DNA from 2 places in the Streptomyces sp. NPDC031111 genome. Region 1 is predicted to be linked to the other one. Evidence: riboswitches for the same ligand, from Rfam matches in the RefSeq annotation. Region 1 holds a riboswitch; the other holds the start of a gene.

Region 1 (4,591 bases):
GCTGATGAGCGACGGGGCCACGGTCTACGAGTGCACCTCGCCCGACGAGGTCCACGCCCTGCTCCAGGGCGGCCAGGGAGTCTTCGGCATCGCGGTCGGCGTGGTGTGGCGGGACGTCGAGAGCGCGCTGTCGCAGCTGCACGGAGAGCGCATCGACACCGGCGAGACCCTGATCGGCCACAATCCGATGGACGAGCTGGCACGACGGCGGAACAAGGCGGTCTGAGCCGCCGGGCGTTCCGACGCCCGCATTGTCAGTGGTATGGGGCAGCATCGGACATGTGAGATCCGCGCCCACGATCCTGCATCTCGACATGGATGCCTTCTTCGCCTCGGTGGAGCAGGCGTCCAAGCCGAGCCTGCGCGGGAAGGCGGTCGTCGTGGGCGGGCTCGGGCCGCGCGGTGTGGTCGCGACCGCCTCGTACGAGGCCCGGGTCTTCGGCGTCCACTCGGCGATGCCGATGGCGCAGGCCCGGCGGCTCGCGCCGAACGCCGCGTACCTGGTCCCGCGCTTCGCCCTCTACCGGTCCATCAGCGAGCAGGTGATGGGGTTGCTGCGGGCCCTGTCGCCCCTGGTGGAGCCGCTCAGCCTGGACGAGGCGTTCGTGGACCTGGAGGCCGGTGGCGCGGCCTGGGACGAGCGGTCGGCGCGGCTGGCCGGGGTGAAGCTGCGCGGGGACATACGAGCGGTCACGGGACTCACGGGGTCGGTGGGGCTGGCCGCCTCGAAGATGCTGGCGAAGATCGGCTCCGAGCAGGCGAAGCCGGACGGACTGGTGCTGATCGAACCGGGCACGGAGCGAGCTCTGCTGGCCCCCCTGCCGGTGCGCACCCTGCCGGGTGTGGGACCGGCGACCGGCGACCATCTGCGGCGAGTGGGGATCCACACCGTGGGGGAGCTCGCGGAGGCGGGGGAGGACGAGCTCGTACGGCTGCTGGGCAAGGCGCACGGGCACGCGCTGTTCGCCATGGCGCTGGCCCGCGACGAGCGGCCCGTGGTGGCCGAGCGGGAGACGAAGTCGGTGTCGGTCGAGGACACGTACGACGTGGACATCCACGACCGGGGGCGGGTCGGGACGGAGGTGCAGCGGCTCGCCGACCGGTGTGTGCGCAGGCTGCGGGCGGCGGGGCTGTCGGGGCGCACCATCGTGCTGAAGGTGCGGCGGTACGACTTCTCGACCCTCACCCGGTCCGAGACGCTGCGGGGCCCCACGGACGATCCCGCGGTGGTACGGGAGGCGGCGGCGCGGCTGCTGGACTCGGTCGACACCACGGGCGGGGTGCGGTTGCTCGGCGTCGGGGTCAGCGGGCTGGCCGACTACACCCAGGAGGACCTGTTCGCCCAGGCGGCGGGGGTGGGCGCGGCCGACTCCCCGCCCGAGGAGGCCGCTCCCGCGCCCACGCCGGACCGGGAGACCCCCGCCGAGCGGCGCTGGCCGGCGGGCCACGACGTACGGCACGCCGCGTACGGTCACGGATGGGTGCAGGGCAGCGGGCTGGGCCGGGTCACGGTGCGCTTCGAGACGCCCGACTCGGAGCCGGGCCGGGTGAAGACCTTCCGCGTGGACGACCCGGCCCTGGAGCCTGCGGATCCGCTGCCGCTGGTGCCCATGCCCCCCGGGCCCCAGGACGGTGAGGGCGGTGAGGGCGCGGAGGCCGGTGAAGGGGCGCGGTCGGAGAGCCGGTGAGCGGGGGGATCAGACAGGCTTGTCGTTGCCCGCGAGTTTGCCGAAGTCGCGGTCCGGCAGCGGCGGAGGCGCGGCGATGTCCAGACCGTAGTGGTGGTAGAGCTGGAGCTCCTGCTCGGGGGAGAGATGGCGGCCCACGCCGAAGTCGGGGGCATCCTTGATGAGGGCCCGTTCGAAGGGGACGTGCAGGGCGCCGTCGACGAGTTCGCTCGGCTCCAAGGGGACGAACGCGTCCCTGCTGAACAGTCCGGTGCGTATCGCCGCCCACTCCGGTATGCCGGTGGCGTCGTCGAGGTAGATCTCGTCGATCGTGCCGATCCGGGTTCCATTGCGGTCGAACGCCTTGCGGCCGATCAGGTGGCGCGGATCGATGTCGGTCTGCACGGGCCCTCCACTGGTCGCAAACTCATCCGTAAGCACTACAAAACGGCACAATCGGCGGAGCGGCCACTCGAAGGCCCTGGCATTGTGCTCGCTGGTACGCTGACAACGGCTGCTGACCCCGTGCGGGAGAGCCCTCCGGACACCATCGGAGGCGCCGAAGGAGCAAATCCTCCCCGGAATCTCTCAGGCACACGTACCGCACGGACGAGGTCACTCTGGAAAGCAGAGCGGGTGTCGACGGCTTCCGCTCTCACCGACGGTGAAAGCCGGACCCCCTTCGGGCGATCCGGTGAAGCTCTCAGGTTGAGATGACAGAGGGGGAGGCCGTCCGGGCACCCGTGCCGTGGTGCCCCTCGAAGGTCGTCGGACCAGGAGGCCTCCTCAATGACCGCCCCTCGCACTCCGCTCTCCGAGCTCGAACAGGGAATCCCCTTCGAGCAGCGCCACATCGGCCCCGACCACGAGGCCCGGGCCAAGATGCTCGCCCAGGTCGGGTACGGCTCGCTGGACGAGCTGACGGCCGCCGCCGTGCCGGATGTCATCAAGAACGCCGACGCGCTGGACCTGCCCGGCGCGCGGAGCGAGGCCGAGGTGCTGGCCGAGCTGCGGTCCCTGGCCGACCGCAACGAGGTGCTCGGCTCGATGATCGGGCTCGGCTACTACGGGACCTTCACCCCGCCCGTCATCCTGCGCAACGTGATGGAGAACCCCGCCTGGTACACGGCGTACACGCCCTACCAGCCGGAGATCTCCCAGGGCCGGCTCGAGGCGCTGCTGAACTTCCAGACCGTGGTCGCCGAGCTCACCGGCCTGCCGACCTCGGGCGCCTCCCTGCTCGACGAGGGCACCGCCGCCGCCGAGGCGATGGCGCTGTCCCGGCGCATGGGCAAGAACAAGAAGGGCCTGTTCCTCGTCGACGCGGACGCGCTGCCGCAGACCGTAGCGGTCATCGAGACCCGCGCCGAGCCGACCGGCGTGGAGGTCGTCGTCGCCGACCTGAGCGACGGCATCCCCGCCGAGCTCGACGGGCGCGAGATCAACGGCGTGCTGATCCAGTACCCGGGCGCCTCCGGTGCCGTACGCGACATCAAGCCGGTGATCGACCAGGCGCACGAGCGCGGCGCGCTCGTCACCGTCGCCGCGGACCTGCTCGCCCTCACGCTGCTGAAGTCGCCGGGCGAGCTGGGCGCGGACATCGCGGTCGGCACCACGCAGCGCTTCGGTGTGCCGATGGGCTTCGGCGGCCCGCACGCCGGCTACATGGCCGTGCAGGAGAAGATGGCGCGCAGCCTGCCCGGGCGGCTCGTCGGCGTCTCCGTCGACGCCGACGGACACAAGGCCTACCGCCTGGCGCTCCAGACCCGTGAGCAGCACATCCGCCGCGAGAAGGCCACCAGCAACATCTGCACCGCCCAGGTGCTGCTCGCCGTCATGGCCGGAATGTACGCGGTGTACCACGGCCCGGAGGGGCTGCGGCTCATCGCCCGGCGCACCCACCGGTACGCCACCGTCCTCGCCGAGGGATTGCGGTCCGGCGGAGCCGAGATCGTGCACGGCTCCTACTTCGACACGCTGACCGTGCGGGTCCCGGGACGCGCCGCGGAGGTCGTCGCCGCCGCCCGCGACAACGGCGTCAACCTGCGCCTCGTCGACGCCGACCACGTCTCGATCGCCTGTGACGAGACCACCACCCGGGAGCGGCTGACCGCCGTGTGGGGCGCCTTCGGCGTCGAGGGCGACGTCGAGGCCCTGGACGCGGCAGCGCGGGACACGCTGCCGGACGCCCTGCTTCGTAATGATGAGTATCTGACGCACCCCGTCTTCCAGCAGCACCGCTCCGAGACCGCGATGCTCCGCTACCTGCGCCGTCTCGCCGACCGCGACTACGCGCTGGACCGCGGCATGATCCCGCTGGGCTCCTGCACCATGAAGCTCAACGCGACCACCGAGATGGAGCCGGTCACCTGGCCCGAGTTCGGGCAGCTGCACCCCTTCGTGCCCGCCGAGCAGGCGCGGGGCTACCTCACGCTCATCCACGAGCTGGAGGAACGTCTCGCCGAGGTCACCGGCTACGACAAGGTGTCCCTCCAGCCCAACGCCGGCTCCCAGGGCGAGCTGGCCGGTCTGCTCGCCGTACGCGGCTACCACCGCGCCAACGGCGACGAGCAGCGCACCGTCTGCCTCATCCCGTCCTCCGCGCACGGCACCAACGCGGCCAGCGCCGTGATGGCCGGGATGAAGGTCGTCGTCGTCAAGACGTCCGACGACGGCGAGATCGACGTCGCTGACCTGCGGGCGAAGATCGGGCAGTACCGCGACGAGCTCGCCGTCCTGATGATCACGTACCCCTCGACGCACGGCGTGTTCGAGGAGCACGTCGCCGACATCTGCGCCGAGGTGCACGAGGCCGGCGGCCAGGTGTACGTCGACGGCGCGAACCTCAACGCCCTGGTGGGCCTGGCCAAGCCGGGCCACTTCGGCGGCGACGTCTCGCACCTGAACCTGCACAAGACCTTCTG
Region 2 (4,591 bases), on a different contig from region 1:
CGACCGGGGCGAAGTTCTCCGAGGCGATCATCTCGAGGGTGGACTGCTGCCGGTGCAGCTCGGCGTCGACCGCGGCGGCCACCGCCGGGTCGAGCTCGTGCAGGGGCGTGTTCAGAAGCGACATGCGGCTACGGCTCCTCAGCCCGCGATGTGGGCGTCGTACTCGGCGGCGGTCAGCAGGTCGGCCGGCTCGTCGGTGACGCGCACCTTGAACAGCCAGCCGCCCTCGAAGGGGGCCGAGTTCACCAGCGACGGGTCGTTCACGACGTCCTCGTTCACCTCGGTGATCTCACCGGTGACGGGGGAGTAGAGGTCGCTGACCGACTTGGTGGACTCCAGCTCGCCGCAGGTCTCGCCCGCGGTCACGCCGGCACCGACCTCGGGGAGCTGGACGAAGACCACGTCGCCGAGCGCGTTGGCCGCGTGCTCCGTGATGCCGACCGTCGACACGCCGTCCTCGGCGGCCGACAGCCACTCGTGCTCCTTGCTGTAACGCAGCTGCTGGGGGTTGCTCATGGCCTGAATTCTCCTGTACGCGGGGGACTGCTGATGACTGGGGGAACTGCGTGCGCCACCGGTGAGCGGGCGCGCCGTGCTCACCTCACGCGCGGAAGCCGTCCGAAGACGGTGTCACTTCTGCCGCTTGTAGAACGGCAGCGCCACGACCTCGTACGGCTCGTGGCTGCCCCGGATGTCCACACCGACACCCTTCGTGCCCGGCGCCGCGTGCGCGGCGTCGACGTACGCCATCGCGATCGGCTTGCCCAGCGTCGGGGAGGGGGCGCCGGAGGTCACCTCGCCGATCACCTCGCCGCCGGCCACGACCGCGTACCCGGCGCGCGGGACCCGGCGGCCCTCGGCGACCAGGCCGACCAGGACGCGCGGGGGCTCGGAGGCGGCGCGCTCGGCGGCCTCGGCGAGCGCCGTACGGCCCACGAAGTCGCCCTCCTTCTCGAACTTCACCACCCGGCCGAGACCGGCGTCGAAGGGCGTGAGGGAGGTGCTCAGCTCGTTCCCGTACAGCGGCATGCCCGCCTCCAGGCGCAGCGTGTCCCGGCAGGACAGCCCGCAGGGGACCAGTCCGGCGCCCTCGCCCGCCTTGGTGAGCGCCTGCCACAGCTCCACCGCGTGCTCGGGCTTCACGAACAGTTCGAAGCCGTCCTCGCCGGTGTAGCCGGTACGGGCGATCAGCGCGGGGACACCGGCGACGGTGCCGGGCAGACCGGCGTAGTACTTCAGGCCGTCCAGGTCGGCGTCGGTGAGCGACGCGAGGATCCCCGGGGACTCGGGGCCCTGCACGGCCAGCAGCGCGTACGCGTCGCGGTCGTCGCGGACCTCGGCGTCGAAACCGGCCGCGCGCTCGACGAGCGCGTCGAGCACCGTCTGCGCGTTGGAGGCGTTGGCGACCACCATGTACTCGGTGTCGTCCAGCCGGTAGACGATCAGGTCGTCCAGGATGCCGCCGTCCTCGCGGCAGATCATGGTGTAGCGGGCGCGGCCGGGCTTGACGCCCCCGATGTTGCCGACCAGGGCGTGGTCGAGGAGCGCGGCGGCCTCCGGCCCGGTGACGGTGATCTCACCCATGTGCGAGAGGTCGAAGAGACCGGCCCTCGTCCGCACGGCGTTGTGCTCGTCGCGCTCGGAGCCGTAGCGCAGGGGCATGTCCCAGCCGGCGAAGTCGGTCATCGTGGCGCCGAGCGAACGATGCAGGGCATCGAGCGCGGTCCGACGGGGTTCGGTACTGCTCATCGGTCGGTCTCCCAAAGGCATGACGGCGGCGAGGACGTTTCCTCCCCATCTGTCATCGGAACCTGAGAGGTTCGCCATGACCGGCACACGGTCCTGGCTTGCACCTTGGGTGGAGCCACCGGAGCACTGTCACGGCGGCCCGCTTTTCAGATGTGCCTCGCCCGCGCGGTAACGGGGCCTGAGAGATTCAAGGGAGGGACTTGCTCCTTCGGCGCCCCGGCGACAAACGGTGCCGGGGACTCTCCCGCGCGGATTCAAACGGCCGGTATGCAGTTGGCGCGCACATCATTGCACGCATTGTCGGGGCGCGGCAGGGGGACCCTTCTCTGGGGGTGCACGGCGTGTGCGGGCACGGTCACAGGATGCTGTGACAGGCCTGTTTCAGGAAAGGGACGGAAAAGAGAGACCCGGGCATTACCTTCTCTTTACACTCGGTGGGGATCGGTACCCGTACCTGGCCCCAGGGGAGGACGATCAGGTGAACAGGACCACGGCGTGCGCCACCACCACGGGGGTCGCGCTGCCCCAGCAGCCGGCGGCTGAGATCCGTCAGGTCGGCGGCGCGCTGCCTGCGCCCGTCGTCCGCGATCTGCGCGAGCGGGGCGGTCGCAGCCCGCGCGCCCTGCTCTTCGGGCCCCGCGACCTCGTCGTGGTCACCGGACTCCCCGGCAGCGGCAAGTCCACCCTGATGCGGCGCGCGGTGCGCGGCACCCGCGTCGACTCCCAGGACACCCGGGACCGCTGGGACGACCTCATGCCGCGCTTCCTGCCGTACTCGGTGTACCGGCCGCTGGTCCGCCTCGCCCACTACGCCGGCCTGCGCCGCGTCCTGCGCTCCGGCGGCCCGGTCGTGGTGCACGACTGCGGTACGCAGGCCTGGGTGCGCCGCTGGCTGGCCCGCGAGGCCCGCCGCCGGGACGCGAACCTGCATCTGCTGCTGCTGGACGTCACCCCGCAACAGGCCCTGGCCGGCCAGCGCGAACGGGGGCGCGGGGTCTCCCGGTACGCGTTCCTGCGCCACCGCGTGGCGAACGAGCGGCTGCTGCGCGACGTGGAGCGGGGTACCCTGCCGGCGGGCTGCGGATCGGCGGTCCTCGTCGACCGGGACGCGGCGGACGCCCTGCGCCGGATCGGCTTCACGGGCTGACCGGATAGCCTTTCCAGCCACAGCAGTGGTTCCAGGCAGCAGGCGGTAGGCAGATGGACTTCCCGGCGGACTTCCCGGCGCAGACGCACCCCCATCCGCACGGTGGGTGGCCCGGCAACGAACTGGAGGAGGTGCTCTCCGCATCCCTCGGCGTCCCCTCGGCGGGCGGCAGGATCGTGGAGGTGCTGGGCCGCAGCTTCGTCTGGGTCCCGCTGCCGAACGGCGGCGGCCCGCACAGCGGCCCCCTGGACCTGCCCACCATGGAGCTCGACGGCCAGGCATACGTCCCCGTCTTCAGCTCCGAGGAGCAGTTCCGCCAGGTCGTCGGCTCCCACATGTCGTACACCGTCGCGCCCGCCGTGGAGTTCGCGCGCGGTCTGCCGCCGCAGGCCGGGATCGCGGTGAACCCCGGCGGCGTGGTCGGCATCCCGCTGCCACCGCCGGCCGTGGCCGAGCTGTGCCGGGCCGGACGCACCCCGCTGGACGGCGCGGCGGCCGGCGGCCGTGTACGGCTGTTCGAACCCGACTGGCAGGACGACCCGGTGGACTTCCTCGCCGCGGCCACGGCGGAGTTCGACTCCATCGGCGTGGTGACCACCGCCCGCCGCTGCCTGGCCGCGATCGAGACCGCCGACCCGGTCCTCTTCATCGGCGTGGAACTCTCCCGCTGGGAGGGCGACGCCCGCGCCCTCCCCCTGGACGCCCTGGGCCGAGCCCTGGGCCGAACCCCCGCCCCCTGGCCGGTCAACCTCATCGTCCTGGACATAGCCCAGGACCCAGTGGCCGACTGGCTCCGCACAAAGGTCCGCCCCTTCTACGAACGCCCGCACTAACCCCCCAAAGGGGCGCGGCTCTGTATCGACATGCGGCTCCGCAACCCCCTAGGGGCGCGGGGAACTGCGCGACAAGCCACAACGCACCCGCACCCGCCGGACGACGCGCAGCCCCGAACTCTTCTGCGAGCCTGCCGCGCGGCAGCCCGGCAGCCCGGCAGCCCGCCGCCCCGTGTCGGCTTAAGCTAGGTTCATTCGCTGGCGAGGTTGTACGGAGGGGCGATACAAGTGAGCGCTGGCACCGCGGCGGCCGGTCAGGTCGAGCACATGCTGCGCCAGGTGACGCCCGGGCGTTACGACGCCTACGAGGCGTTGCTGCGCGCGCTCGCGACTCCCTCGTCCGGCCAGGTCTGGATGCTGCTCTGGCACGGCCAGGCCGGCTCCCCGGACGCCCAGTACGGGAACATGGAGGTCGAGGGCTACGGCTACGCCCCCTGCGTCACCTCCGCCCAGGAGCTCTCCGCCAGCGGCTGGAACCGGTCGTACGAGGTGGTCGACGGCCTCGAAGTGGCCCGCGCGCTCTACCCCGACCACTACGGGCTCTGGCTGAACCCGCACGCCCCCGGCGGCGGCGTCGGCATCCCCTGGCTGGACCTGCGCCGGATCGCCGGCGGCCTGGACCGCCGGCCCGCGGGACCGCTCCGGCTGTCCGAACCGGCCATCGAGATCCCCCAGTTCTACGCCCTCCTCGCGCAGAACGCCCACCGCACCCCCGCCGTCCGCGCGCTCCGCCGCGCCTGGGTGCAGCCGGCCCTTGGCGCCCCCTACCTCGCCATCGGCCTGGACGTGTACGACACGTCCCCGCAGGCCGTGGACGCCGTACGGGCGATGATGCAGCAGTCCCTCGGCGCGGTCCCGGACG

The links. A riboswitch is a leader RNA that binds a small molecule or an ion and turns the genes downstream of it on or off. The one in region 1 is predicted to bind glycine.
Region 2: linked by a shared signal. The riboswitch ahead of gcvT (glycine cleavage system aminomethyltransferase GcvT) and the one ahead of gcvP (aminomethyl-transferring glycine dehydrogenase) in region 1 are both predicted to bind glycine.

What each region holds. Positions count from the first base shown of each region.
Region 1 covers NZ_JBVIGS010000014.1:8,684-13,274, forward strand. The annotation lists gene ACZ470_RS26400 (MerR family transcriptional regulator) at 1-226, shown strand, start outside; gene ACZ470_RS26405 (DNA polymerase IV) at 282-1,688, shown strand; gene ACZ470_RS26410 (PRC-barrel domain-containing protein) at 1,698-2,072, opposite strand; glycine riboswitch at 2,186-2,281, shown strand; gene gcvP (aminomethyl-transferring glycine dehydrogenase) at 2,457-4,591, shown strand, end outside.
Region 2 covers NZ_JBVIGS010000007.1:44,826-49,416, reverse strand. The annotation lists gene glyA (serine hydroxymethyltransferase) at 1-124, opposite strand, end outside; gene gcvH (glycine cleavage system protein GcvH) at 139-516, opposite strand; gene gcvT (glycine cleavage system aminomethyltransferase GcvT) at 631-1,749, opposite strand; glycine riboswitch at 1,789-1,905, opposite strand; glycine riboswitch at 1,906-2,006, opposite strand; gene ACZ470_RS16300 (AAA family ATPase) at 2,228-2,896, shown strand; gene ACZ470_RS16295 (enhanced serine sensitivity protein SseB) at 2,950-3,729, shown strand; gene ACZ470_RS16290 (enhanced serine sensitivity protein SseB C-terminal domain-containing protein) at 3,997-4,591, shown strand, end outside.